DNA from 3 places in the Streptomyces sp. NPDC031340 genome. Region 2 is predicted to be linked to each of the others. Evidence: predicted binding sites of a transcription regulator. Region 2 holds the regulator's gene; each other region holds the start of a gene.
The links. The regulator HspR, encoded in region 2, represses chaperone genes until heat shock. The targets are predictions, from matches to a motif close to TTGAGNNNNNNNNNCTCAA.
Positions count from the first base shown of each region.

Region 1: a site for HspR is predicted at 2,892-2,910, ahead of lon (endopeptidase La). Genes of this name have one in related genera too.
Region 3: a site for HspR is predicted at 3,518-3,536, ahead of dnaK (molecular chaperone DnaK). Genes of this name have one in related genera too.

Region 1 covers NZ_JBVIIE010000037.1:77,978-87,488, forward strand. Annotated here, with positions in the region: gene ACZ5GT_RS26795 (lysozyme) at 1-303, shown strand, start outside; gene lon (endopeptidase La) at 398-2,869, opposite strand; gene ACZ5GT_RS26805 (GNAT family N-acetyltransferase) at 3,044-3,697, shown strand; gene ACZ5GT_RS26810 (TetR family transcriptional regulator) at 3,780-4,439, opposite strand; gene ACZ5GT_RS26815 (MFS transporter) at 4,655-5,974, shown strand; gene ACZ5GT_RS26820 (glycoside hydrolase family 3 protein) at 6,011-7,762, shown strand; gene ACZ5GT_RS26825 (spermidine synthase family protein) at 7,993-8,670, shown strand; gene ACZ5GT_RS26830 (response regulator transcription factor) at 8,819-9,511, shown strand, end outside.
Region 2 covers NZ_JBVIIE010000001.1:312,132-321,642, forward strand. Annotated here, with positions in the region: gene ACZ5GT_RS01410 ((Fe-S)-binding protein) at 1-1,616, opposite strand, end outside; gene ACZ5GT_RS01415 (MraY family glycosyltransferase) at 1,801-2,850, shown strand; gene dnaK (molecular chaperone DnaK) at 2,945-4,780, shown strand; gene grpE (nucleotide exchange factor GrpE) at 4,777-5,427, shown strand; gene dnaJ (molecular chaperone DnaJ) at 5,461-6,636, shown strand; gene ACZ5GT_RS01435 (heat shock protein transcriptional repressor HspR) at 6,641-7,105, shown strand; gene ACZ5GT_RS01440 (fibronectin type III domain-containing protein) at 7,159-8,898, opposite strand; gene ACZ5GT_RS01445 (sugar ABC transporter substrate-binding protein) at 9,196-9,511, shown strand, end outside.
Region 3 covers NZ_JBVIIE010000086.1:10,643-20,153, forward strand. Annotated here, with positions in the region: gene ACZ5GT_RS38565 (ATP-binding protein) at 67-1,128, shown strand; gene ACZ5GT_RS38570 (vWA domain-containing protein) at 1,191-2,924, shown strand; gene ACZ5GT_RS38575 (OsmC family protein) at 2,982-3,407, shown strand; gene dnaK (molecular chaperone DnaK) at 3,583-5,466, shown strand; gene ACZ5GT_RS38585 (LacI family DNA-binding transcriptional regulator) at 5,596-6,648, shown strand; gene ACZ5GT_RS38590 (cellulase family glycosylhydrolase) at 6,720-8,471, opposite strand; gene ACZ5GT_RS38595 (glycoside hydrolase family 43 protein) at 8,636-9,511, opposite strand, start outside.

The DNA of each region.
Region 1 (9,511 bases), on a different contig from region 2:
AAGTCGGCGGCCGCGATGGTGAGCTGGATCGCCGACTTCCTGAACACGTACAAGTCCCGCACGGGCCGCGACGCCGTGATCTACACGGCCACCAGCTGGTGGACCCAGTGCACCGGCAACTACGGCGGCTTCGCCTCCAACAACCCGCTGTGGATCGCGCGGTACGCCTCCGACCCGGGGACGCTGCCGGCCGGATGGTCGTACTACACGATGTGGCAGTACACCTCGTCCGGGCCGACGGTCGGCGACCACGACAAGTTCAACGGCGCGCTCGACCGGGTGCAGGCGCTCGCGAACGGCTGACGCACCACCCCGCACGCTGACGCCCCGCGCGCCGATGCCCCGTCCCGCACATGGGAGCGGCCCGGGCCTCCCTCACGAGAACCCGGGCCTTCCCTCATCCGATGGCGTCCTCCCCCAGCGCCAAAAGCCTGGGAGGTGCCCCCACCGCCGCCACCGGAACCTCCGGCTCCGCGCCGCTCGCGGCGGGCGCGAGGGCCAGCTCCAGGACCTGGCGGACGTCGGTGACGGCGTGCACGTCGAGCTTGTCCAGCACCTCCGCCGGGACGTCGTCCAGGTCGGGCTCGTTGCGCTTGGGGATGATGACCGTGGTCACGCCCGCCCGCTGCGCCGCGAGCAGCTTCTGCTTCACCCCGCCGATCGGCAGCACCCGGCCGGTCAGCGACACCTCGCCGGTCATCGCCACGTCGGTGCGGACCAGTCGGCCGGACAGCAGCGAGGCCAGCGCGGTCGTCATCGTGACGCCGGCGCTCGGGCCGTCCTTGGGGACCGCGCCCGCCGGGAAGTGGATGTGCACGCCCCGGTCCTTCAGGTCCGCCACCGGCAGCTCCAGCTCGGCGCCGTGGCTGCGCAGGAAGCTCAGCGCGATCTGCGCCGACTCCTTCATCACGTCGCCCAGCTGACCGGTCAGGGTCAGGCCCGCCGCGCCCGTCTCCGGGTCCGCGAGGGACGCCTCGACGAACAGGACGTCACCGCCGGCCCCGGTGACCGCCAGGCCCGTCGCCACGCCGGGCACCGCGGTGCGGCGCTCGGCCGGGTCCTGGGCCGCCTCCGGCACGTGGTGCGGCCGGCCGATCAGCCCGCGCAGATCGTCCGCGCGGACGGTGAACGGCAGCTCGCGCCGGCCGAGTTCGTGCTGCGCGGCGATCTTGCGCAGCAGCCGGGCGATCGACCGCTCCAGGGTGCGCACCCCCGCCTCGCGCGTGTACTCGCCGGCGAGCTTGCGCAGCGCGCCCTCGTCCAGGGTCACCTCGTCCTCGGCGAGGCCGGCCCGCTCCAGCTGGCGCGGGAGCAGGTGGTCGCGGGCGATGACGACCTTCTCGTCCTCGGTGTAGCCGTCCAGCCGGACCAGTTCCATACGGTCCAGGAGCGCCTCCGGGATGGCCTCCAGGACGTTGGCGGTGGCGAGGAAGACGACGTCGGACAGGTCGAGTTCGACCTCCAGGTAGTGGTCGCGGAAGGTGTGGTTCTGCGCCGGGTCCAGGACTTCGAGGAGGGCCGCCGCGGGGTCGCCGCGGAAGTCGGAGCCGACCTTGTCGATCTCGTCGAGCAGGACGACCGGGTTCATCGAACCGGCCTCCTTGACCGCGCGGACGATGCGGCCGGGCAGCGCGCCGACGTAGGTGCGCCGGTGGCCGCGGATCTCCGCCTCGTCACGGACGCCGCCGAGAGCGACGCGGACGAACTTGCGGCCCATGGCGTGCGCCACGGACTCGCCGAGCGAGGTCTTGCCGACGCCGGGCGGGCCGACCAGAGCGAGCACGGCGCCTCCGCGCCGGCCGCCGACGACGCCCAGGCCCCGGTCGGCGCGGCGCTTGCGGACCGCGAGGTACTCGGTGATCCGCTCCTTCACGTCTTCCAGACCGGCGTGCTCGGCGTCCAGGACCGCCTTGGCGCCCTGGATGTCGTAGGCGTCCTCGGTGCGCTCGTTCCACGGCAGTTCGAGGACGGTGTCCAGCCAGGTGCGGATCCAGGAGCCCTCGGGCGACTGGTCGGAGGACCGCTCCAGCTTGTCGACCTCCTTCAGGGCCGCCTCGCGGACCTTCTCCGGCAGGTCGGCGGCCTCGACGCGGGCCCGGTAGTCGTCGGACTCCTCGCCCTCCTTCTCACCGTTGAGCTCGCGCAGCTCCTTGCGGACGGCCTCCAGCTGACGGCGCAGCAGGAACTCCCGCTGCTGCTTGTCCACGCCTTCCTGGACGTCCTTGGCGATGGTCTCGGCGACGTCCTGCTCGGCGAGGTGGTCACGCAGCTGCTGGGTGGCCAGCTTCAGACGGGCGACCGGGTCGGTGGTCTCCAGGAGCTGGATCTTCTGCTCGGTGGTCAGGAACGGCGAGTAACCGGAGTTGTCGGCGAGCGCGGAGACGTCGTCGATGGCCTGGACCCGGTCGACGACCTGCCAGGCGCCGCGCTTGCGCAGCCAGGCGGTGGCGAGCGCCTTGTACTCCTTGACCAGTTCGACCGCGTGGCCCGGGAGCGGGTCGGGCACCTTCTCGTCGATCCGCGTGCCCTCGACCCACAGCGCCGCACCCGGGCCGGTGGTGCCCGCGCCGATCCGTACGCGGCCACGGCCGCGGACCAGCGCACCCGGGTCACCGTCCGCCAGCCGGCCGACCTGCTCGACGGTGCCGAGCACACCGGTGCCCGCGTAGGTCCCGTCGACGCGGGGCACCAGGAGCACCCTCGGCTTCCCCGGCTCGGAGCGGGCGGCGGCCTGGGCGGCCTCCACCGCTGCGCGCACATCGGCGTCGCTCAGGTCCAGCGGAACCACCATCCCGGGCAGCACGACCTCGTCGTCGAGCGGCAGCACAGGCAGGGCGAGCGGTGTGAACGCCTCGGACTCAGCAGCCATGATCTCCCCTTCGGCAGTCAAGTTGAGCTATGCCGACTCAATGCTCGAGGGCTCCGCGTTGTTCCCCGGGGCCTGTTCGCCGAGAGCGATCACCCGCGCCACCACGGACGACGGGCCGTCTATCGTCTCGGAGTAATAGACAGCCAAGGCTTCCATCTATTACGTGGAGAGATCGTGGACGGGATCGTGCGGGCGTGGGTGGACGGGTGGGTCGTGTCCCGCGGGGCGGCGCCGCCCGTGTCCGAGCCCTGGGGCTGCACGATCGACGTGGGCCTGGACGGTCATGTCACGCGGCACGTCTTCGGCACGGTCGGCGACGCCGTCCCCGAGCGGGCCGTGCGAGAGGTGGCGGACTCGGTGGCGGGGGCCGGGGTGTGGCTGAAGGTGTTCCAGGACCCGGGGACGGTGAGGCGGTGGCTCGACGAACGGTGGTGGATCGACCCCGAGACCGGCTGGCTGATGACGGTCCCGCTGGCGCGGCCCGCCCCGTCGCCGCCGACCCCGCCCGCCGGCTACCGGCTGCGCACCTGGACGCGCGGCGGCGTCACCCGCGCGATGGTCGCCGCCGCCGACGGCTCTTGGGCGGCCCGCGGTCAGATCACGCCCACCGGCGCGACCGCGACCCTGGACCAGGTCGCCACCTCCCCCGCGCATCGCCGCCGCGGGCTCGGCGCCCTGGTGGTGCGGACGCTGGAGCGCGCGGCGGCCGAACAGGGCGCGCAGACCGGCGTACTGGCCGGGACCCCGGCCGGCCGAGCGCTGTACGAACGTCTGGGCTGGCGCGTGGTGGCGCCGCTGACCAGCGCGCGTTCACAGGGGAGGCCCTGAGGCGGGGGCGGCCGCACCGCGGTGACGCCATGACCGCGTTCCAGGCGTACGGCGACCGTCGCACCGCGCTCGCCCCGGCCGTTCACGCCTCCGCGGGCAGGCCCGTCCCCGCGGCGGTGAGTGACCGCAGGGTGCGGTCGAGGTAGGCGCGCAGCCGGCCGACCATGTCGAAGTTCCGGGAGTCGAGCACCCACTGCAACTGCAGGCCGTCCATGACGGCGGCCAGTTCGTGCGCCATGCCCACCGGGTCGGCGTCCGGCCGCAGTTCGCCGCTCTCGACGGCCCGGCGCAGCGTGGCGGAGAGGTGCTCCACGAGTCTGGCGTAGCGCTGGACGAAGTAGGCGTGCGCGGGGTGGCCGGGGTCGCCCGCCTCGGCGGCGAGGACGTTGAACATCCGGGTACGGCCCAACCGGATGCTGTTGTAGCGGGCGAGCCGCAGGACGGTGGTGAAGCATTCGAGGGCCGAGGCGAAGTCGTGGGAGAAGAACTTCTCCTCGTCGGCCTCGTCCGTGCGGGCGAGGACCTGCACCAGGAGGTCCTCCTTGCTGCGGAAGTGGTGCAGCAGGCCACCCTGCGTGATCCCGACGTCCTTGGCGATGCGGGCCAGGGAGGAGGCATGGAAGCCCCACTGGGCGAAGTGCTCGACAGCGGCGTCGAGGATGCGCAGCCGGCGCTCGTCGCCCACGGCGTAGGTGCCCCTGCCTGCGCCTGTGCGGGTGCCGCCGTTCTCCTTCTGGACCATGCCCGCCACGATAGCCGCGCCGACGGCGGGCGGGACGCGGCCCGGGGCACACGTCCGCGACCGTCGGTTACACGAGTAAGCGACATCACTTTTCAAGCCATGTGCAACGTGATTCAAGCCACGCGCAGAAAACCTACTACCCACTCGGTTTTGCTGCTTCCCTGGTCGCGCCGGTGCGGCGAAGAAGCCGCCCCCGTCCCCCATGGAGAGTCGCCATGGCCCTCAGCCACGACGCGCCGCTCGACGAGACGTCCTCCCCGACGCCCGCGTCCGCTCACGCGGGAGCATCCCTCTCGTCTCCCGCGCCCGCCGAACCGTCCGCCCCCGCCAAGCTGGTCTTCGGCCTGGTCTTCGCCCAGTTCGGCGCCTATCTCGCCGTCCTCACCCCGGTGGTGGTGACCCTCGCCCTGCGGGTCTCCCAGATCGTGCCGGAGACCGACCGCGGCGCCGCCCTCGGCCAGGTACTGTCCGTCGGCGCCCTGCTGGCGATGCTCGGCAACCCCGTCTTCGGCGCCCTGTCCGACCGCACCACCAGCCGGTTCGGCCGCCGGCGCCCGTGGCTGATCGGCGGCATGCTGGCCGGCCTCGCGGGCCTGCTGGTGGTGGCCCTCGGCGGCAGCATCCCGGTCCTCATGCTCGGCTGGGCCCTGGCACAGCTCGGCATCAACGCCGCCCTGGCCGCCCTGACGTCGACCATTCCCGACCTGATCCCTGCGCACCAGCAGGCCCGGGTCTCCGGCCTGGTCGGCATGACGATCTCGCTGTCGCTGATCGGCGGATCGGCGCTGGCGCAGCTGTTCAGCGACTCGATGGCGCTCGCCTTCCTCGTCCCCGGCGTCATCGGGGTCGTCGCGGTCGGCTACCTGGCCGCCGTGATGAAGGACCGCCCGGCCCGCGCCGGCGCCTTCGAGCCGTACTCCGTCAAGGAGTTCCTGCGCAGCTTCTGGGTGAACCCGCGCCGCCACCCCGACTTCGCGTGGAACTTCGCCGGACGCTTCCTGGTCTTCACCGGCGCCTCCTGCGTGACCAGCTACCAGGTGTACTTCCTGATGGACCGCCTCGGTTACGGCGCGGACGAGGTCACCGACAAGGTGTTCGCGGGCACCCTGGCGATGGTCGCGGCCACCGTGCTGGGCTCCCTCGTCGGCGGCCAGCTCTCCGACCGCTCCGGCCGCCGCAAGCCGTACGTGCTGGGCGCCTCGCTGGTGATGGGCGTCAGCCTCGGGATGATCGCCTCGGCCCAGTCCTTCGGGACGTACGTCGCCGCCCTGGTCGTCTTCGGCTTCGGCGAGGGTCTCTACCTGTCCGTCGACATGGCGCTGGCGGCCGCGGTGCTGCCCAACCCCGAGGAGTCCGCCAAGGACATGGGTGTACTGAACATCGGCAACGCCCTGCCCCAGTCCCTCGTGCCCATCGTCGCCCCGTCCCTGCTGGCGATCGGCGGCGGCGGAAACTACGGCGCGCTGTTCCTCTTCGGCGCGATCGCCGCCGTACTGGGAGCGCTCGCCGTGCAGTTCGTGCGCTCGGTCAAGTAACTCGTCCCGTACTCGAGGAATCCAAGGAATCCGCCGATGCCCAGCCCCACGTACCGCGATCCGGCCCGACCCGTCGACGAGCGGGTCGAGGACCTGCTGTCCCGCATGACCCTGGCGGAGAAGGCGGGCCAGCTCTTCCACACCATGCTCGCCATGGGACCGGGCGGCACGCTCGCCGAGGAGCCGGGCGCCTTCCTTCCGCACGGCACCACCGAGCTGGTCGTCGGCCGCCACCTGACCCACTTCAACCTGGTGGGCCAGGCCGGCGCCCGCGAGACGGCCCAGTGGGCCAACCGGCTGCAGGAGCTGGCGGCGGACACCCGCCTGGGCATCCCGGTCACCCTGTCCACCGATCCGCGCCACGCCTTCACCGACAACCCGGGCGCCTCCTTCCTCGCCGGTGACTTCTCGGCCTGGCCGGAGCCGCTGGGGCTGGCCGCGATCGGGGACGCGGAGCTGGTGCAGCGGTTCGCGGACACCGTGCGCCGCGAGTACCTGGCGGTGGGCTTCCGGGTGGCCCTGCATCCGCAGATCGACCTGGCCACCGAGCCGCGCTGGTCGCGCCAGTCCGGGACGTTCGGCTCCCGCGCGGAGACGGCGGCCGAACTCGTCCGGGCGTACGTGCGCGGTCTGCAGGGCCCGCGGCTCGGGCCGGGTTCGGTCGCCGCGATGGTCAAGCACTTCCCCGGCGGCGGCCCGCAGAAGGACGGCGAGGACCCGCACTTCCCCTACGGCAAGGAGCAGGTGTACCCGGGCGGGATGCGCGAGTACCACCTGGCGCCCTTCGTGGCCGCCGTCGAGGCCGGGTGCTCGCAGATGATGCCGTACTACGGCAAGCCCGTCGGCACCGACTGGGAGGAGGTCGGCTTCGGCTTCAACCGGGACGTCCTGACAGGTCTGCTGCGCGAGCGGCTCGGCTTCGGAGGCGTCGTCTGCACCGACTGGGGCCTGCTCACCGACGCGGACATCATGGGCGAGCCGCACCCGGCGCGGGCCTGGGGCGCGGAGCACCTGAGCGTCGCCGAGCGCGCGGCGAAGGCGCTGGACGCGGGGGTCGACCAGTTCGGCGGCGAGCAGTGTCCCGAGGTGATCGTGGAGCTGGTCCGCTCGGGCCGGGTGAGCGAGGAGCGCCTCGACGTCTCCGTACGGCGGCTGCTGCGCGAGAAGTTCGTCCTCGGACTGTTCGAGAACCCGTACGTCGACCCCGACCGGGCCGAGGAGATCGTCGGGGCGCGTGAGTTCCGGGCGCTCGGCGAGGCCGCCCAGCGCCGGTCGCTGACCGTCCTGACCGACCGGGACGCCCTGCTGCCGCTGCGTGGCCGGCCCGGCCTGTACGTCCGGGGGGTGAGCGAGCGGACGGCCGCGGCGTACGGGGACGTGGTCGCCGATCCGGCCGCCGCGGACGTGGCCGTGCTGCGGCTGCGCACCCCCTACGAGGCGCGGCCCGGCGCCTTCGAGTCGTTCTTCCACTCCGGCTCGCTGGCCTTCCCCGAGGACGAACTCAAGGAGATCCTGCGACTGCTGGACACGGTGCCGACCGTGGTGTGCGTCAACCTCGAACGGCCCGCGGTGCTCCCGGAGATCGCCGAGCGGGCGGCCGCGCTGGTCGCCGACTTCGGGGCGTCGGACGCGGCTCTGCTGGACGTCGTGTTCGGGCGGGCGCGGGCCGAGGGCCGGCTGCCGTTCGAGCTGCCGCGGTCGATGGCGGCGGTGGCGGACACCCGCCCGGACGTGCCCGACGACACGGCCGACCCGGTGTTCCCGTACGGGCACGGCCTGGACGTCTGAGGCTTCCGGGGCCCGGCCCGTGGGGGCCCGGGGCCTGGGCCCGGCCCGTGGGCGGGCGGCCGGGGCCTGTGCCGCCCGGCCCCTGGCCCCGGCTGCGACTGCAGCTGCGACTGCAGCTGCGGCTGCGGCTGCGGCTGCGACCCCAGCCACCACCCCGGCCGCGGCGCACGCGTCGTGCGGACACCCACAATTCCCGTGGCCGTAGCGCCGTGTTCGTGCAGGATGGGCCCATGACCGCCACCTACGACACCCCCGTGGTCCTGGATCGCCGTGAGGGCCCCTACGGCGAGGTCGTGCTGCGCCGGCACGGCGAGTTGCTGCAGATCATCGCCAACGGCTGCTTCCTGATGGACACCTCCGACGGCCGCTCCGAGCGGCTGCTCGTCGACGCCGCGCTGGACGCCCTCGGCACCCGCGCCGAACCGCACGTGCTGATCGGCGGACTCGGCGTCGGCTTCTCGCTCGCACACGCCGCGGCGAACCCCCGCTGGGGCGCGATCACCGTCGTGGAACGCGAACACGCGATCACCGACTGGCATCTGCGCGGCCCCCTGTCGGCACTCTCGTCGCGGGCCGTGGCCGACCCGCGCACCCGCATCGTCGAGGCGGACCTGGTCGACCACCTCCGTGAGACGTCCGCCACGTACGACGCCCTGTGCCTGGACATCGACAACGGACCCGGCTGGACCGTCACCGAGGGCAACGAAAGCCTCTATTCGCCGGCCGGACTGGCAAGCTGTGCAAGGGTGTTGAGACCGGGCGGGGTTCTCGCGGTGTGGTCGGCCGAGCCCTCCCCGGAATTCGAAGAAACCTTGCGGAATGCCGGGTTCTCACAGGTGCGTACCGAAGAGGTCCCCGTTGCCCGGGGCGTTCCCGACGTCGTGCACCTCGCCGTCCGACCTGGATAGCAAAGAAACGGTGACTCCCCGTACGCTGCTGCCCTGACGCCGATCATTCAAGCGTCGATCGCAGGCATGCGCAGACCTGTGCAAGTGCAGACATGTGCAAGTAACGGATTCACCCCACGGATTCCGGAAAGCAACTCAGGGGCGGGCGATGGAGCAGACACACACCTCGCACAACGGCACGACCACGACCCCGGGCGCGCAGCGCCGGGTGCTGGTGGTCGAGGACGATCCGACGATCGTCGACGCCATCGCGGCCCGCCTGCGCGCCGAGGGTTTCCTCGTGCAGACCGCCGGCGACGGTCCGGCCGCCGTCGACACCGCCGAGGCCTGGCAGCCCGATCTGCTGATCCTCGACATCATGCTGCCCGGCTTCGACGGACTGGAGGTCTGCCGCCGCGTGCAGGCCGCCCGTCCGGTGCCGGTGCTGATGCTCACCGCGCGCGACGACGAGACCGACATGCTGGTCGGGCTCGGCGTGGGCGCCGACGACTACATGACCAAGCCGTTCTCCATGCGGGAGCTGGCCGCGCGGGTGCACGTGCTGCTGCGCCGGGTGGAGCGGGCCGCGCTGGCCGCGGCGACGCCGCGGAGCGGCATCCTGCGCCTGGGCGAGCTGGAGATCGACCACGCGCAGCGACGGGTGCGGGTGCGCTCGGAGGACGTGCACCTCACGCCCACCGAGTTCGACCTCCTGGTCTGCCTGGCGAACACCCCGCGCGCGGTGCTCTCCCGCGAGCAGCTGCTGGCGGAGGTGTGGGACTGGGCGGACGCCTCCGGCACCCGGACCGTCGACAGCCACATCAAGGCGCTGCGCCGGAAGATCGGCGCCGAGCGGATCCGC
Region 2 (9,511 bases):
TCCATGCCGAGCTCCTGGAACAGGGGCTCGTTGCCGAGGCGGCGGGCGGAGTCACCGGTGCACTTCTCGTCACCGCCCATGATCGCGAACTTCACGCCCGCGATGTGCAGCAGCTCGGCGAAGGCCTTGGTGGTCTTCTTGGCGCGGTCCTCCAGGGCGCCGGCGCAGCCGACCCAGTACAGGTACTCGACCTCGGACAGGTCCTCGATGTCCTTGCCGACGACCGGGATCTCGAAGTCGACCTCCTTGGTCCACTCCAGGCGCTGCTTCTTCGCCAGGCCCCAGGGGTTGCCCTTCTTCTCCAGGTTCTTGAGCATCGTGCCCGCCTCGGAGGGGAAGGCCGATTCGATCATGACCTGGTAGCGGCGCATGTCGAGGATGTGGTCGATGTGCTCGATGTCGACCGGGCACTGCTCGACGCAGGCGCCGCAGGTGGTGCACGACCACAGCACGTCCGGGTCGATGACGCCGTTCTCCTCGGCGGTGCCGATCAGCGGGCGCTCGGCCTCCGCGAGGGCGGCGGCGGGGACGCCGGCCAGCTGCTCCTCGGACGCCTTCTCCTCGCCCTCCACCGTCTTGCCGCCGCCGGCCAGCAGGTAGGGCGCCTTGGCGTGCGCGTGGTCGCGCAGCGACATGATCAGCAGCTTCGGGGAGAGCGGCTTGCCGGTGTTCCAGGCCGGGCACTGCGACTGGCAGCGGCCGCACTCGGTGCAGGTGGAGAAGTCCAGCAGGCCCTTCCAGGAGAACTGCTCGACCTGGGAGACGCCGAAGACGTCGTCGTCGCCGGGGTCGGTGAAGTCGATCGGCTTGCCGCCGCTCGTCATCGGCAGCAGGGCGCCGAGGGCCGTCTCACCGCGGGCGTTGCGCTTGAACCAGATGTTCGGGAACGCCAGGAAGCGGTGCCAGGCGATGCCCATGTCCGTCTTCAGCGAGACGACGATCATCCAGACGAAGGAGGTCCCGATCTTGACCATCGCGGTGAGGTAGATCAGGTTCTGCAACGCGCCGACGCTCAGGCCCTTGAAGGCGAGGACCAGGGGGTACGAGGCGAAGTACGCGGCCTCGTAGCCGTGCACGTCGGCGAGGGCGCCCTCCAGGCCGCGCAGCGTCATGATCGCGAGGCCGATGATGAGGATGACGGACTCGACGAAGTAGGCCTGGCCGAAGTTGGAGCCCGCGAAGCGGGACTTGCGTCCGGGCCGGTTCGGCAGCGACAGCTGGCGGATCACGATCAGCGTGAGGATGCCGAGCGTGGTCATGGTGCCGATGAACTCGACGAACAACTCGTACGGCAGCCAGTGCCCGATGACCGGCAGCGTCCAGTCGGCCTGGAAGAGCTGGCCGAAGGCGTTGACCAGGGTCAGCACCAGGGAGAAGAAGCCGACGGCGACGAACCAGTGGGCGACGCCGACGACGCCCCACCGGTTCATCCGGGTGTGGCCGAGGAACTCCCTGATCACCGTGGCGGTGCGGGCGGTCCAGTCGTCGGTGCGCGTGCCCGCCGGGACGTCCTGGCCGAGGCGTACGAATCGGTAGATCTGCGCGATGGCGCGGCCGAACAGCGCGACGCCGACCACAGCGAGTACCAGCGACACGATGATCGCGGCGAGTTGCATTTCGGGGCTCCTCGGGCCTGCGAGGGAGATTACTAAGCGGTAACTTATGCAGTCCGTCTGAGACTACCCCCATCTTCCGTCGCAATGTAGCCGAGCGTTCGGTGATCTGCGTCGCTGAGGGTCACCTTAAGTTCTGATCGTGTTATTCACGCCAAATTGTGACATTAGCTTCTAAGTTGTACCCGTGCTCTATGGGATCGCCGCCGCCACCACAGCCCTGCTCCTCACCGCCGCGCTCGCCGCCCTGCTGCGCAGACCCGCGCTGCTGCTCGGCCTCGCCGGGTCGCCACCCCGCCGACGGGCGGCGCCGCCGGTCGGCGGGGTGGCGCTCGTGCTCGGCACCTGCCTGGTGGCGGCCGCCGGGCGGTGGACCGGGGCCGCGCCGCTCGGCCCAGAGCTCGGCGGGCTGCTGACCGCCGCGGCCGCCGTCGCCGCGCTGGGGCTGGCGGCGGACGTGTGGCGGGTCAGGGGCCGGTTCGTGGCCGCCGGTACGGCGGTGGCGGCGGCCTGCGTGGTGCCGTACGACGAGACCGGGGTGCCGGGCGGGCTGCTGGCCGTCGGCTGGATCACCTTCGTCGCCCTCGCCTTCCGCGCGCTCGACCACACCGACGCGCTGGCCGGCACGGCCGGGGTGCTCACCGCCTTCGGGGTGGCCGCCTGCGCCGCCGCCGAGGTGATGGACGCGGTTGCCCTGCTGATGAGCGTGCTGGCCGCCGCGCTGGCCGGGTTCCTCCTGCACAACTGGCCTCCCGCGCGGGTCGGGCTCGGCGCCTGCGGGGCGCTGTTCACCGGGTTCCTGCCGGCCTCGGCCGCCGTGTTCACCCGTGCGGGGCACGGGTTCGGCTCCAGCGCCGCGGTGCTGTTCGCGCTCACCGCCGTCGCGAGCGCCGACGTCCTCCTCGTCGTGGTGTCGCGGCGGCTGGCCGGACGGGCGCTGTCGCGCGGCGGCCCGGACCACCTCGGGCACCGGCTGCGCCGGCTCGGGCTCACCGCCCAGGGTGTGACCGTGGTGCTGGGCGTGGGCGCCCTCGCCGGGGTACTCGTCGGCGTCCTGACCCACCTGGGGCTGGCGGAGTCCGGGGTGTTCTGGGTGGCGGCGGGGGTGATCGCCGTCGTTCTCGCGCTGCTGCGCGTCCCCGTGTACGGGGTGTACGGGGCGGTGCGCGGGGCGCGGGAGCTGCGGGGGGACGCGTCTTCGCAGGTCACACGACGGTTGCGTGTCAGGAATGGATAAGAGTTGAGTCCGGCTGACTCAGGTCTGTTGACCCAGCGCCGCGCGTCAGGCACACTTGAGTCCGTTCCACTCAAGTCAGCTGGAGGAAGCAACCATGGCACGTGCGGTCGGCATCGACCTGGGCACGACTAACTCCGTCGTCAGCGTTCTGGAGGGCGGCGAGCCCACCGTCATCACCAACGCCGAGGGCGCCAGGACCACGCCGTCCGTCGTCGCCTTCGCCAAGAACGGTGAAGTGCTCGTCGGCGAGGTGGCCAAGCGCCAGGCGGTCACCAACGTGGACCGGACCATCCGGTCCGTGAAGCGCCACATGGGCACCGACTGGAAGATCCAGCTGGACGGGAAGGACTTCAACCCGCAGCAGATCTCCGCGTTCATCCTGCAGAAGCTGAAGCGGGACGCCGAGGCGTACCTGGGCGAGAAGGTGACCGACGCGGTCATCACCGTCCCGGCGTACTTCAACGACTCCGAGCGTCAGGCGACCAAGGAGGCCGGCGAGATCGCGGGCCTGAACGTCCTGCGCATCGTCAACGAGCCCACCGCGGCGGCGCTCGCCTACGGCCTCGACAAGGACGACCAGACGATCCTCGTCTTCGACCTCGGCGGCGGCACCTTCGACGTGTCCCTGCTGGAGATCGGCGACGGCGTCGTCGAGGTGAAGGCCACCAACGGTGACAACCACCTCGGTGGTGACGACTGGGACCAGCGCGTCGTCGACTACCTGGTGCAGCAGTTCAAGTCGGGTCACGGCGTGGACCTGGCCAAGGACAAGATGGCCCTGCAGCGTCTGCGCGAGGCCGCCGAGAAGGCCAAGATCGAGCTGTCCTCGTCCACCGAGACCTCGATCAACCTGCCCTACATCACCGCGTCCGCCGAGGGCCCGCTGCACCTGGACGAGAAGCTCACCCGGGCTCAGTTCCAGCAGCTGACGGCCGACCTGCTGGAGCGCTGCAAGACGCCGTTCCACAACGTCATCAAGGACGCCGGCATCTCCATCAACGAGATCGACCACGTCGTCCTCGTCGGCGGATCCACCCGTATGCCCGCCGTCGCCGAGCTCGTCAAGGAGCTGACCGGCGGCAAGGAGGCCAACAAGGGCGTCAACCCGGACGAGGTCGTCGCCATCGGCGCCTCGCTCCAGGCCGGTGTCCTCAAGGGCGAGGTCAAGGACGTCCTGCTGCTGGACGTCACCCCGCTGTCCCTCGGTATCGAGACCAAGGGCGGCATCATGACCAAGCTGATCGAGCGCAACACCACGATCCCGACCAAGCGCTCCGAGATCTTCACCACGGCCGAGGACAACCAGCCGTCGGTCCAGATCCAGGTCTACCAGGGCGAGCGCGAGATCGCCGCGTACAACAAGAAGCTCGGCATGTTCGAGCTGACCGGTCTGCCGCCGGCGCCGCGCGGCGTCCCGCAGATCGAGGTCTCCTTCGACATCGACGCCAACGGCATCATGCACGTCACGGCGAAGGACCTGGGCACCGGGAAGGAGCAGAAGATGACCGTCACCGGCGGCTCCTCGCTCCCGAAGGACGAGGTCGACCGCATGCGCGAGGAGGCCGAGCGCTACGCGGAGGAGGACCACAAGCGCCGCGAGGCCGCCGAGACCCGCAACCAGGGCGAGCAGCTCGTCTACCAGACCGAGAAGTTCCTCAAGGACAACGAGGACAAGGTCCCGGGCGAGATCAAGACCGAGGTCGAGGCCGCCGTCGCCGAGCTGAAGGAGAAGCTCAAGGGCGAGGACAGCACCGAGATCCGCTCCGCCACGGAGAAGGTCGCGGCCGTGTCCCAGAAGCTGGGCCAGGCCATGTACGCCGACGCCCAGGCCTCGCAGGCCGCCGCGGGCGGCGCCGAGGCCCCGAAGGCCGAGGACGATGTCGTGGACGCCGAGATCGTCGACGACGAGCGCAAGGACGGTGCCGCGTGACGGAGGAGACCCCGGGCTTCGAGGAGAAGCCCGACGTCCCCTCCGGCGCGACCCCCGACGACGCCGAGCCGAAGGCCGCCGCCCCCAAGGAGGAGGCGGCCCCGGCCGGGGACGCAGAGAAGATCACCGGTCTGACGGCCCAGCTGGACCAGGTGCGCAAGGCGCTCGACGAGCGCACGGCGGACCTCCAGCGGCTCCAGGCCGAGTTCCAGAACTACCGCCGCCGTGTCGAACGCGACCGGATCACGGTCAAGGAGATCGCCGTCGCGAACCTCCTGACCGAGCTCCTGCCCGTGCTCGACGACATCGGCCGCGCGCGGGAACACGGCGAACTCGTCGGCGGCTTCAAGTCCGTCGCGGAGTCGCTGGAGACCGTCGCGGCGAAGATGGGCCTGCAGCAGTTCGGCAAGGAGGGCGAGCCCTTCGACCCGACGATCCACGAGGCGCTGATGCACAGCTACGCGCCGGACGTCACCGAGACGACGTGCGTGGCGATCCTGCAGCCCGGGTACCGCATCGGCGAGCGCACCATCCGCCCCGCGCGGGTGGCCGTGGCCGAGCCGCAGCCGGGTGCGCAGACCGTGAAGGCCGAGGAGACGGCGGAGGCGGCCGACGACAAGGAGAGCGGTGGCCCGGACGAGGGCTGAGCTTGAACCGACCGGGAAGGAGGGACGTCGAGGATGAGCACCAAGGACTTCATCGAGAAGGACTACTACAAGGTCCTCGGCGTCCCCAAGGACGCCACCGAGGCCGAGATCAAGAAGGCGTACCGGAAGCTCGCCCGTGAGTTCCACCCGGACGCCAACAAGGGCAACGCCAAGGCGGAGGAGCGCTTCAAGGAGATCTCCGAGGCGAACGACGTCCTCGGCGACCCCAAGAAGCGCAAGGAGTACGACGAGGCCCGCGCCCTCTTCGGCAACGGCGGGTTCCGCCCGGGGCCGGGCGCGGGCGGCGGCTCCTTCAACTTCGACCTGGGCGACCTCTTCGGAGGCGGCGCCCAGGGCGGCCAGGCCGGCGGCTTCGGCGGCGGTATCGGCGACGTGTTCGGGGGCCTGTTCAACCGCGGCAGCTCGGGCACCACGCGCGTGCAGCCCCGGCGCGGCCAGGACGTCGACACCGAGGTCACCCTCAGCTTCACCGAGGCGATCGAGGGGGCGACCGTCCCGCTGCGGATGTCCTCGCAGGCGCCCTGCCGGGCCTGTTCCGGCACCGGCGACAAGAACGGCAACCCGCGGGTCTGCCCGACCTGCGTGGGCACCGGCCAGGTCGCCCGGGGCTCCGGCGGCGGTTTCTCGCTGACCGACCCCTGCCCGGACTGCAAGGGCCGCGGCCTGATCGCGGAGCACCCCTGCGAGGTCTGCAAGGGCTCGGGCCGGGCGAAGTCCTCCCGGACCATGCAGGTCCGCATCCCCGCCGGGGTGTCGGACGGGCAGCGCATCCGGCTGCGCGGCAAGGGCGCGCCGGGCGAGCGCGGCGGCCCGGCCGGCGACCTGTACGTCACCGTGCACGTCGGCGCCCACCCGGTGTTCGGCCGCAAGGACGACAACCTGACGGTGACCGTGCCGGTGACGTTCGCGGAGGCGGCGCTCGGCGGCGAGATCAGGGTCCCCACCCTGGGCGGACCGCCGGTCACCCTGAAGCTGCCGCCGGGCACCCCCAACGGGCGCACCATGCGCGCCCGCGGCAAGGGCTCGGTCCGCAAGGACGGCACCCGCGGCGACCTCCTGGTCACCGTCGAGGTGAGTGTCCCCAAGGACGTGACGGGGAAGGCTCGTGACGCGCTCGAGGCGTATCGCGAGGCGACCGCGGGTGAGGATCCGCGGGCGGAGCTGTTCCAGGCCGCGAAGGGAGCATGACGAGATGGACGGCCGTCGACGCAATCCGTATGAACTGACCGAGGAGACCCCGGTCTACGTCATCTCGGTGGCCGCACAGCTGTCCGGTCTGCACCCGCAGACGCTGCGTCAGTACGACCGTCTGGGTCTGGTGTCCCCCGACCGCACGGCGGGCCGGGGACGCCGCTACTCGGCCCGTGACATCGAACTGCTCCGCCAGGTGCAGCAGTTGTCCCAGGACGAGGGCATCAACCTGGCCGGCATCAAGCGGATCATCGAACTGGAGAACCAGGTCGCCGCCCTGCAGTCCCGCGTCGCGGAACTCCAGGCGGCCCTGGACGGCGCGGCGGCCGCGATGCAGCAGCGCGAGGCCGCGGTGCACGCCTCCTACCGGCGCGACCTGGTTCCCTACCAGGAGGTCCAGCAGACCAGCGCGCTGGTGGTGTGGCGGCCCAAGCGGCAGCCGCAGTCCCGCACCGACGCGGACTGACCCCGCAGGCGCTTGACGGAAGGGGCCCGGATCTCCGGGCCCCTTCCGCGCGTTCAGGGCGCGGTGACCACCCAGTCGCCCGCGGGCGTCGTCTCGGTGCCGTCGGCCTTCACCCCGGTCACCCAGTAGTAGGACGTGGTGCCGCGCCCGGCCCCGGTGTCGAAGTACTCGAAGGCGCCGGCCCCGCGGTCGGCGATCTTCTCGTACGCGGACATGGCGGGGTTCCAGCGGTAGATCCGGAAGCCCTGGGCCTTCTCGCCGGACGTCTCCTCGCCCGCGCCCAGCCCGGACCAGATCAGCATGTTGCCCTCGTCGCCCTCCGCCGGGGTCGCCTCCAGCCTCAGTGGCGAGCCCGCCGGGGTGGCCACGCTCGGCGTCATGTCGAGTTCGGTGACGGTCACCGCCTCGGCGGGGCCGTTCCACTCGATGGCGGAGTTGTCGTCGTCGTCCACGGCGTCGATGAAGAAGCAGACCTCCTCGCCGTCCGGGAGGGTGGCGTAGTCGAAGGAGGTGTCGTCGGGGTAGATGTAGTGCGAGACGTCGGCGTAGCAGAACTGCTCGCCCTCGTCGTCGTACAGCTCGCCCCGGTAGAGCCGGTAGTGCTGCAGGTCGGCGGCCGGGCTCTTGTCCCACTTCAGGTGGAAGCCGTACGCGGTCGGGGTGGCGGTCAGTCCGGTGACCAGCGGCGGCGGGTCGTTGTCCCAGATCCAGCCGCGCTGGGGTGCGGACCGCGCGGACTCGTTGCCGGCCGCGTCGACGGCCGACACGCGGTAGTAGTACGCGGTGCTCTCGGCGGCCGAGGTGTCCAGGTAGGAGAGTCCGCCGGTGCTGCCGAGCGCGGTGTAGGTGCCGTCCTTGGTCGCCGAGCGGAAGACGCGGTACGACACCGCGTCCGCGACCTGCTTCCAGGCGACCTTCAGCCCGCCCGTGCCGCCCGTCGGCGTCACCTCGCCGCTCGCGCTCACCACGGTGGGCACGCCGGGTGCGACCCGGTCGGCGGTGGTGACGGGCTGGTCGGCGCTGCCCGTCGACACGTTGCCGGCCTTGTCGTAGGCGCGGACCTCGTAGTAGTACGTCGCCCCGGTCACCGGCAGGGTGCTGTCGGTGTAGGAGGCGGAGGTGGTGGTGGCGAGCGGGGTGGCGCCGAACGAGGCGCCCTTCAGCCGCCGGTAGACGCGGTAGCCCGCGAGGTCCATCTCCTTGTTCTTCGCCCAGCCCAGCTTGGCCTTGCCGGTCGCGCTGTCATAGGCGGCCGAAGCGCCCGTCGGTGCGAGCGGCTTGACCGTGTCCACGGTGGCGGAGGTGCGCGGCAGATAGGAGAAGGCGACGTTCGCCGGGCCGGTCCAGTTGACGTAGTCCACGCGGAGGGTGTGCTTGCCGGACGGGACGGTGACGTCGGCGGTCTTGGAGACGGTCGTGGAGGTGTTCTTCCACAGATCGACCTTGCGGACGCCGTCGAGGTAGACGCGGATGCCGTCCTGGGCGGAGACCGGCAGCGAGAACGGGCCGCCGGAGCCGAAGTCACGGGTGACGGTCCAGCGGACGCCGAAGTAGTTCGACGGCAGCCCGGAGGCGGGCGCGCCGGTGCCCCAGTTCTCGCTGACCGCGGAGTCGCAGTCCGTCTTCTTCGGGGTGCCGGAGAACGTCGTGTTCGCGTAGAACTGCCGCTTGTAGACGGGGGACGCGCAGGTGGTCGCGGCGGACGCGGGGGCTGCGCCGGTGAGCAGGGTGCCCGCGGTGGCGAGCACGACGGCGGTGGCCGCCGCCGCGGTCGTGCGGCTGGCTGAGTTCATTCGGTCCTCTGGTCGAACGGGGAACGGGCTGGAAGGGGCTGCCATGATCACGACTCGCGAGGAAAGCGGTTGGTTGTACGGATCTTTGCCTTCTCATGGGTCACCGCCGCATGGAGGGCCTGTGAACAGGCCGTGGAGGCGAATTTGTCGAGTCTTCACAGAGCAAGCGGAGCGTGGTGTTGCGCACTCGTTAAGTAGTTCGGCTTGACGCTGAGGGCTGGGGAAGCGTTGTCTTTTCAGACACCTGGGTCGCAAGGGTGCGCCCATGTCCGGAAAGCATCAGAAGTGAGCAGACCCATGCGTCGTACCGCCATAGCCGTGGCCGCGTCCGCCCTGTCCGTGTCGCTGAGCGCCTGCGGGGTGCTGGGCGCGTCGTCGAGCGGCAGCACGGCGAGTCCGACCAAGGGCAACGATGTCACCGTCGGTCTGCTGCTCCCGGAGAAGGCCAACACGCGGTACGAGAGCTTCGACTACCCCATCATCAAGAAGCAGGTCGCCGCTCTCACCGGCAACCGGGGCAAGGTCTCCTACGCCAACGCCGAGCAGGACGCGGACAAGCAGGCCGACCAGATGCAGCGGATGATCGACGACAAGGTCGACATCATCCTGCTCG
Region 3 (9,511 bases), on a different contig from region 2:
TGCGCGGGCCGGACCGCACGCTCACACTGGTCCGGAAACCGCGGAACGTCCCAAGGAGCCCCTGCTTTGCAGGCAGCCGTCACCGTCACCCCCGCCCGCATACCCGAACTGCTCCTCGGCCTCGCCACCGTGCGGCCGGTCTTCCTCTGGGGCGCCCCCGGCATCGGCAAGTCCTCCCTGGTGCGGGAGTTCGCCGAGTCCCTGGGCCTGGAGTGCGTGAGCCTGCTCGGCACCCAGCTCGCCCCCGAGGACCTGATCGGCGTGCCGCAGATCCGCGACGGGCGCTCGGTGTTCTGCCCGCCGGAGGCCATCGCCCGCGACGAGCCGTACTGCCTGTTCCTGGACGAGCTGAACGCGGCCGGCCCGGACGTGCAGAAGGCGTTCTACTCGCTGATCCTGGACCGCCGTATCGGCGACTACGAGCTGCCGAAGGGCTCCATCGTCATCGGCGCCGGGAACCGGGCCACCGACAACGCCCTCGCCCGCCCCATCGCCTCCGCGCTGGTCAACCGCCTCACCCACGTGCACCTGGAGGTGTCCGCGAAGGACTGGCTGGCCTGGGCCGCGGGCAACGGCATCCACCCCTGGATCCTCGACCACCTCACCGACCGGCCCGACCACCTGTGGTCCAAGCCGCCGAAGACCGAGGAGCCGTTCTCCACGCCCCGCTCCTGGCACATGCTCTCCGACGCGCTGCACTCCTTCGGCGCCGGCCTCGACGAGGAGACGCTGAAGGTCCTCGCGCACGGCACCCTGACGCCCGCCCACGCGACCGCCTTCTGCGGCTACGTCAAGATCGTGCGCAGCCGCTTCGGCATCGAGGCGATCATCAGGGGCGATGCCGGCTGGCCGCACCGCGTCGAGGACCGCGACCTGCTCTACTACCTCGCCGACTCCTTCCGCGGACGTCTGATCAAGGAACTGCCCGCCGGCAAGGACCACCTGTCGGCGAGCGGCCGGCAGACCGCGTACCGAGCCAAGTCGCTGCTGGTGCAACTCGCCGAGATCTCCGTCGAGGTCGCGCAGACCGTCATCGCCTCCGACCCCGACGGCAATCCCGTCCTGCCGTCGTGGTTCCTGGTGGAGGCGGCGCGGGACATGCCGCGCCTGGTGGAGGCGCGCCGGTGAGCCGTGCCCGCGGCAAGGGGCGGAAGAAGCGGGACCCGGCGGCCGAGGCGTTCGCCGCGGGGATGCGGCTGGTGAAGGCCAACCCGGCGCTCGCGGCCGTCGAGTTCAGCGTCTGCCGGGAGGAGGAGTGCGCCCTCGCGCCCCGCGACGGGCTGGTGCGCGTCGACTCCGGCGCCGTGCTGCACGTGCACCCCGCCCGCATCGCCGACCCGGAGGACTGGGCGTGGGCCCTCGCGCACGCCGTTCTGCACCTCGGCTTCGGGCACGTTCCGGCGGCCAAGGGCGCCCGCGCGCAGCCCGACCGCTGCGAGCTCGCCGCCCGTTGCGCGGTCGTCAACCGCTTCCTGCTCGGCTTCCCCGCCGGCAGGACCCCCGACGACCTGCCGGACTCCTATCCGGACGGCGACGAGGAGCAGCTCGCCGCCCGCTGGCGGCGCGACGGGATCCCGGCCGCCTACGAGCGCTGCGGCACCGCGGGCGACGAGGCTGACCTGCTGCTGGTGACATGGCACGGCTGGTACGGGCAGCCGCCGGACCACCAGCTCGCGTTCGCCACCGCGCTGACCCGCACCGTGTCCGCCGCGATGGACATGGCGGGCGGCCGCCGGGACTCCCTCGGCGGCGAAGCGGCCCCGCAGCGGCCCTGGCAGCGCGCCCTGAGCTGGTTCGTGTCCTCCTACCCCCTGCTGGGCGGCATCGCGGCCGGCATCACCCTGGTCGCCGACGCCGAACTCGCCCGCGCGCACGGCATCTCCGTCGCCGCGGTCGACGCGGAGGCCGGCGAGATCTACGTCAACCCGCTGCGGACCCTCGACGACGAGGAATGGCGGTTCGTCCTCGCCCACGAGATGCTGCACGCCGCCCTGCGCCACGGCGACCGCTGCGGCGCCCGCGACCCCTACCTGTTCAACGTCGCCTGCGACTACGTCATCAACGCCTGGCTGTGCGAGATGCAGGTCGGCACCATGCCCGAGGGCCTGCTGCACGACCCGGCGCTGGCCGGCCTGTCCGCGGAGGAGGTCTACGACCGCATCGCCGGCGACCTGCGCCGCCTGCGCCGCCTGGCCACCCTGCGCGGCAAGGGAGTGGGCGACATCCTCGGCGGACCCCTGGGCCCGCCCGGCGACTACGTCGACCTCGACGAGTTCTACCGCCGCGGCCTGGGCCAGGGCCTGGACCTGCACCAGCGACAGGAGCGCGGCTTCCTGCCCGGCGGCCTGGTCGAGGAGATCCGCGCCCTCAGCCACCCGCCGCTGCCCTGGGACGCCAAGCTCGCCCGCTGGTTCGACGAATTCGTGCCCCGCCCGGAGCCCGTACGGTCCTACGCGCGTCCCTCGCGGCGCCAGTCCGCCACCCCCGACATCCCCCGGGCCGGCCACTGGTTCCCGCCCGAGGAGGTCACCCGTTGCACGTTCGGCGTCGTCCTGGACACCTCCGGTTCCATGGAGCGCACCCTGCTCGGCAAGGCGCTGGGGGCGATCGCCTCCTACGCCGAGGCCCGGGACGTGCCGGCCGCCCGCGTCGTCTTCTGCGACGCGGCCCCGCACGACGCCGGCTACCTGCCGGTCGCCGAGATCGCCGGCCGGGTCAAGGTGCGCGGCCGCGGCGGCACGGTCCTGCAGCCCGGCATCGACCTGCTGCACCGCGCCGACGACTTCCCGCCCGGCGCGCCAGTGCTGGTGATCACGGACGGCTGGTGCGACGTCCTGCGGGTCCGGCGTGAGCACGCCTACCTGATCCCGGAGGGGGCGCGGCTGCCGTTCACCGCTCGTGGGCCGGTCTTCCGGGTGCGGTGACCGGGAATGTGATCGGATGGTGTCCCAAGCAACAGCCGGAATTCGGAAGGATTCACCGTGGCAACCACGCGCTCCGCACACACCGTCTGGGAAGGCAACCTGCTCGAGGGCAACGGAGTCGTCACCTTCGACTCCTCCGGCATCGGCGAGCAGCCGGTGTCGTGGCCGTCGCGCGCCGAGCAGGCGAACGGCAAGACCAGCCCCGAGGAGCTGATCGCCGCCGCCCACTCCAGCTGCTTCTCCATGGCGCTGTCGCACGGCCTGGCCGGTGCCGGCACCCCGCCCACCAAGCTCGTCACCTCCGCCGACGTCACCTTCCAGCCGGGTGAGGGCATCACCGGCATCCACCTGACCGTCGAGGGCACGGTCGAGGGCATCGACAACGACGCGTTCGTCGCCGCCGCGGAGAACGCCAAGGCCAACTGCCCCGTCAGCCAGGCCCTCGCGGGCACGACGATCACGCTGTCGGCGAAACTCGCCTGAGCAGGACGCTCGCCTGAGAAACCGCGGACCCGCTTCCGCTCCGGTGCCGCGCCCCCCGAGACCGGGAGGCGCGGCATCCGCGTTCCCGGGGTACTCGGGACCGTGTGGCATTGACAACGGCCCACTCAAGTTTTGTGCTTGAAATGTGGCAGTGCCCTGGCGAAAGGGGACGGAGATGGCACGTGCGGTCGGGATCGATCTCGGTACCACGAACTCGGTGGTGGCCGTGTTGGAAGGCGGCGAGCCCACCGTCGTAGCGAACGCGGAGGGGGCCAGGACCACCCCGTCGGTCGTGGCCTTCGCGAAGAACGGGGAGGTGCTCGTCGGCGAGGTCGCGAAACGGCAGGCCGTGACGAACGTGGAGCGCACGGCCCGTTCGGTCAAGCGGCACATGGGCGACGCCCACTGGCGCTTCCCGGAGCACGGCTCCGTCGACGGCACCCGCTACCAGGCGCAGGAGCTGTCGGCGCGGGTGCTGCAGAAGCTGAAGCGGGACGCGGAGTCCTACCTCGGCGAGGACGTCACGGAAGCGGTGATCACCGTCCCCGCCTACTTCGACGACTCCCAGCGGCAGGCCACCAAGGAGGCCGGGGAGATCGCGGGCCTGAAGGTCCTCAGGATCATCAACGAGCCGACCGCGGCGGCCCTCGCCTACGGCCTCGACCGGGGCGAGGAGCAGACGGTGCTGGTCTTCGACCTCGGCGGCGGCACCTTCGACGTGTCGCTGCTGGAGATGGGCGAGGGGGTCATCGAGGTCAAGGCGACCAACGGCGACACCCACCTCGGCGGCGACGACTGGGACCAGCGGATCGTGGAGTACCTGGTCAAGCGGTTCAAGGGGCAGTACGGCATCGACCTCGGCAAGGACAAGATGGCGTTGCAGCGGCTGCGCGAGGGCGCCGAGAAGGCCAAGATCGAGCTGTCCGCGTCGTCCGAGACGACGATCAACCTGCCGTACATCACCGCCTCCGCCGAAGGCCCCCTGCACCTCGACGAGAAGCTGACCCGCGCGCAGTTCCAGGAGCTCACCGCGGACCTGCTCGACCGTTGCAAGACCCCCTTCCACCAGGCGGTCAAGGACGCGGGCGTGGAGTTGTCCGCGGTCGACCACGTCATCCTCGTCGGCGGCTCGACGCGGATGCCCGCGGTGACCGACCTGGTCAAGGAACTCACCGGCAAGGAGCCGCACAAGGGCGTCAACCCGGACGAGGTGGTGGCGGTCGGGGCGGCCCTGCAGGCGGGCGTCATCCGCGGCGACGTCAAGGACGTGCTGCTGCTCGACGTCACCCCGCTGTCCCTCGGCATCGAGACCAAGGGCGGCATCATGACCAAGCTGATCGAGCGCAACACCACGATCCCGACCCGGCGTTCGGAGATCTTCACCACCGCCACCGACAATCAGCCCTCGGTCGGCATCCAGGTCTACCAGGGTGAACGCGAGATCGCCGCCTACAACAAGAAGCTCGGCGTCTTCGACCTGACCGGTCTGCCACCCGCCCCGCGCGGGGTGCCGCAGATCGAGGTGGCCTTCGACATCGACGCCAACGGGATCATGCACGTCTCCGCCAAGGACCTCGCGACGGGCCGCGAGCAGAAGATGACCGTCACCGGCGGCTCGGCCCTGCCCAAGGACGACATCGACCGCATGATGCGGGAGGCCGAGCAGTACGCCGAGGAGGACCGGGGGCGCCGGGAGGCCGCCGAGACCCGCAACCAGGCCGAGCAACTCGTCTACCAGACCGAGAAGTTCCTGCGTGACAACGAGGACCGCATCCCGGCGGACACGAAGTCCGAGGTGGAGTCCGCGACCGAGGAGCTGAAGGCCCTGCTGAAGCAGAACGCCGAGACCGGCGCCCTGCGCACCGGAGTCGAGAAGCTCGGCACCGTCAGCCAGAAGATGGGCCAGGCCATGTACGCGCAGGCCGGGCAGCAGTCGACCGCGGCGGGCGCGGGCACGGGCACGAGCGCGGGTACGGAGCACACCGCGCCGCACGACGACGGCGTGGTCGATGCGGAGATCGTCGACGACGACACCGACCACAAGGGAGGAGCGGCTTGAGAGCGGCCTGAGGACCGCCGGACTCCTCGGCGACGAGCGGTGTCACAATGACGCCCTCAGCAGGCGAGGGGATGGGGACAGGCGGCCGTGCCGGACAACCGATCACAAGTGCCTTCGGCGGAAGAGACGGTGGAGACCGCCGAAGAGGCGGAAGAGACCGAAGAGACGGCGGAGCCGAGCGCGCGGGCCGGTGGGCCGGCGGCCGTCACCATCGCGTACATCGCCGAGTCCGCGGGCGTCTCGGTCCCCACCGTGTCGAAGGTGCTCAACGGCCGGCCCGGCGTGTCCGACGGCACCCGGGCCCGCATCGAGGAACTCATCCACCGCTACGGCTACCGCAAGCCGCCGAAGAACCGCAGCAACCTCGTGGAGCTGGTGTTCCGCGAGCTGGAGAGCATGTGGGCGGTGGAGATCATCCGTGGTGTCGAGCGGGTGGCCCGCAGGAACAAGGTCAGTGTCCTGGTGTCGGAGTTCGGTCTCCGGGACACGCCGGTCAGGACCATGGAGGACACGGTGGGACGGCGCCCGCAGTGCGTTCTGTCGGTGGCGCAGCTGTCCGAGGCGGAGCGGGAGCAACTGACCGCGAAGGGCATCCCGTTCGTCGTCTTCGACCCCAACGAGGAGCTTCCCGACGACGTGCCGTTCGTGGGCGCCACCAACTGGCGGGGCGGTCAGGCGGCGACCCGGCACCTGACAGGACTGGGACACCGGCGCATCGCGATGATCAACGGCCCTGACCACCCGTTCTGCCGTGCGCGTCAGGCGGGTTACTCCTCCGCGCTCGCCGAGGCGGGCCTGCCGGTGGAGCCGGACCTGGTGGTCAAGACCTTCCTCACCCGGGAGGACGGGTACACGGCGGCACGCGAGCTGCTCTCCAGGCCCGATCGCCCCACCGCCGTCTTCACCGCCAACGACATGCAGGCGCTCGGCGTCTACCAGGCGGCGCGCGAACTCGGGCTGGGCATCCCCGAGGACGTCAGCGTGGTGGGCTTCGACGACGTACCGGCCGTCGCCTGGGTCGATCCGCCGCTGACCACGGTCCACCAGCCGCTGGCCGAGATGGCGGTGGCCGCCACCGAGCTGGCGCTGGCCCTCGGCCGTGGCGAGGACGTGCCCCAGTCCGGACTGGAGATCGCGACCACGCTCACCGTCCGGGAGAGCACGGCGCCGCCCAAGGACTGAACGCTCCGCCCGAGGACCGGGCGGGCGGCGAAGAGCCCCGGGCGCCAGGGCGGCACCCGGGGCCCGGACGGTCAGGAGGCCGTGCCGGTCACCGAGCTTCCGGACTTCGTCACCGTGTACGTCACGGTGGCGCCGCTCCAGAAGTGGAAGGTGAGCGTCACCGGCGCACCGTCGCGCAGCGCGTTGAGGAAGTCCGAGGTGAGCAGGAGCGCGTTGCCCGGATAGTCGGGGGAGAAGGCCGCGTTGAACTCCTGGTAAGGAGTCCAGCTGGTCTGGCCGGCGTTGCTGCCGTCGGCGTACTTCGCCTCCATGGTCGCCAGCAGGTCGCCGCGGAACTGCGTGGGGACGGTGAGACCACCGGTGGTGCCGGTCGCGTTCGAGAGGACCGGCGTGTCGTACGTGGTCACGTAGATCTTCCAGGGCAGACCCTTGGAGAACCGGGCCTCGACAGTCGCGTTGGTCCCGTAGGCACGGTCGCCGGTCAGCCGGGTGAGGGCCGTGGCCGTGAGCGTGAGCTGGTTGCCGGAGACGGTGTAGTCCCGGCCCGAGGTGAGCTTGGTGCTGCCCTGGTAGAGCCCCTTGAAGGTGGTGCCGTTCAGGTTCAGCGTCAGCGTCTTCGCCGTGATCGCGCTCGACTTGGGCACGAAGACCCGGTCCGAGGAGGCGGTTCCGGAGCGGGTGGTCCAGCTCGACTTGATCTGCGCGATCAGGGCCGGGTCACGCCACTGCAGCGTGGAGCGGTTCAGGTACGCGAAGGGATCCCACAGGGCGGTGGTCACCCCGGCGGTCCGGGCCTCGTAGCCGAACTGCTCGTAGTACTTGAGCGCTTCGCCCTGTTCGACGCGGGAGGGGTGGAAGTAGTCGGGGTACCCCAGCAGGCCGAACTCGCCGATGTAGACGGGGATCTGCTTGGCGACGAGGCTGTCCCGCAGCCGGGTGAAGGTGTCGGTCATGTCCTTCTGCGCGGTCTCGTCGTACCGCGTGCCGCCGGCCACGTTCACGCTGAACGGGTACCAGCCGTAGAAGTGCACGGTGGCCACCAGGTTGGCGTCGTTCAGCGCGGTCATCTTGCTGACCAGGGCGTCCAGGTAGGTCTGGCCGGCGTTGCAGAACAGGGTGGGCAGCATCAGCAGCCGGGTCGCGTTGTTGCCGCCGGAGCCGCGCACGATGCTGTGGAACGAGGTGTCCAGCTCGTCCAGGTACTGGATGCTCTGCGCGTCACTGACGTTCTTGAACTGCGGTTCGTTGATGCTCTCGAAGAGCAGTGTCTGCGGGGAGTCCTTGAACTCCGCGGCGACCTGCTGCCAGATGGCGTTGAAGCGGGCCAGGACGTTGTCGTGGTCGGTGGGCATGGCGGAGACCCACTGCCACGAGTCGTGATGGACGTTGATCACCACGTAGAGGCCGTCGGCCAGGGCCCAGTCGACCACCTGCTTGACGCGGTTCATGAACGTCGTGTCGATCGTGTAGGGGGCGGTGGCGGACTGGTGGTCGGTCCAGGTGACGGGGATCCGCACGCTGCGGAAGCCCTCGGCCTTGATGGTGTCGAACAGGGACTTGGTGACCAGCGGGTTGCCCCAGGACGTCTCGTCCGGGATGGCGTCCAGCGTGTTGCCCAGGTTCCAGCTGGGCTGCATCGCCGCCACCGCGCTCACGGGGCTGAGCGCCCGGGACTTCAGCCCCGCGGACGCCTCCTCGTGGTTCGGTGCTGCTAAGGCGCTGGTGCTGGTGAGCCCGATCGCGGCGACCAGCGCCAGCAGCAGGCCGAGCACCCGGCCCGGACCGCGTCTGCGGCGGCCGCCGGGGCGTTGCGTTCCCTTCATCTCTTGACCTTTCTTCGTTGGCCGAGCGGGGGTTCCGCCCGTGGGGGGTCGGTGAAGGCAGGGGGTGAGGAGCGAGAGGCGGGGAGCGGGGAGCGAGGGGCGAGGGGGAGGCGGGCCCGGCCCGGCCGGGAGCGGCGGCGTGGTGACGGCCGGGCCCGGCCGGTTCAGGGGGCGAGCGGCTCGTAGTCGAACCAGTCGAAGTGGACCGTGCCGGCCGCGGCGTACATGCCGATGACCCTGCCGGTGAAGCCGCCCGCGACCTCGGTCGACAGATAGCGGCCGTCCAGGCTGCCGAGCGTGGTGAACGTGCCGTCCGGCTCCTCGATGCCGAACGTGAGGGTGTCGGGTCCCGTGCGGGCGTCCCGCAGCGGGGTGTCGCTCACGCGGAGGCCGAGGACCACGGGCCCCGCGGGTACGGGCCGGGAGCCCACGACGGTACGCAGAGACCCGACGCGGCCGAGCACGCGCACTTCCCCCTCGGAGGCCTCGATCTCGTAGTGGTGCTCCTCGTCCAGCCGGACGGCGAGACCTCCGCGCCCCCGCGCCGGATCGATCCGGGTCCGCACCCGGCAGGTCAGGTGCTGCTGGCGGCGGCCGACGAAGACGACGCCGGGATCGTCCGGACCGTCCGGACCGTCGGGATCATCCAGACCGTCCGGACCGTCCGGACCGTCGCCCCGGGCACGGAGCGTCAGCCAGCCGGCCCGCTCCTCGGTGGTGCAGTGCTCCTGCGGACGGTTGCGCACGGAGATCCAGCACGGTCGCAGTTCCGCGAGGTCGAAGTCGTCCCGGCCGGACTCGACGGGCCCGGGGACGAGCGGCCAGGGCGGGGCGGGCAGGGCGGGCGACACCTCGCCGACGACGGGCCAGCCGTCCGCCCAGGTCACCGGCGCGAGGAAGGTCTCGCGCCCGAGGACGTGCCAGCCCGGCGTGCCACCGCGCGGCCGGACGCCCAGCAGCACCATCCACCACGAACCGTCGGGGCCCTGGACCAGGTCCGCGTGGCCGGTGTTCTGGACGGGACGATCCGTACTGCGATG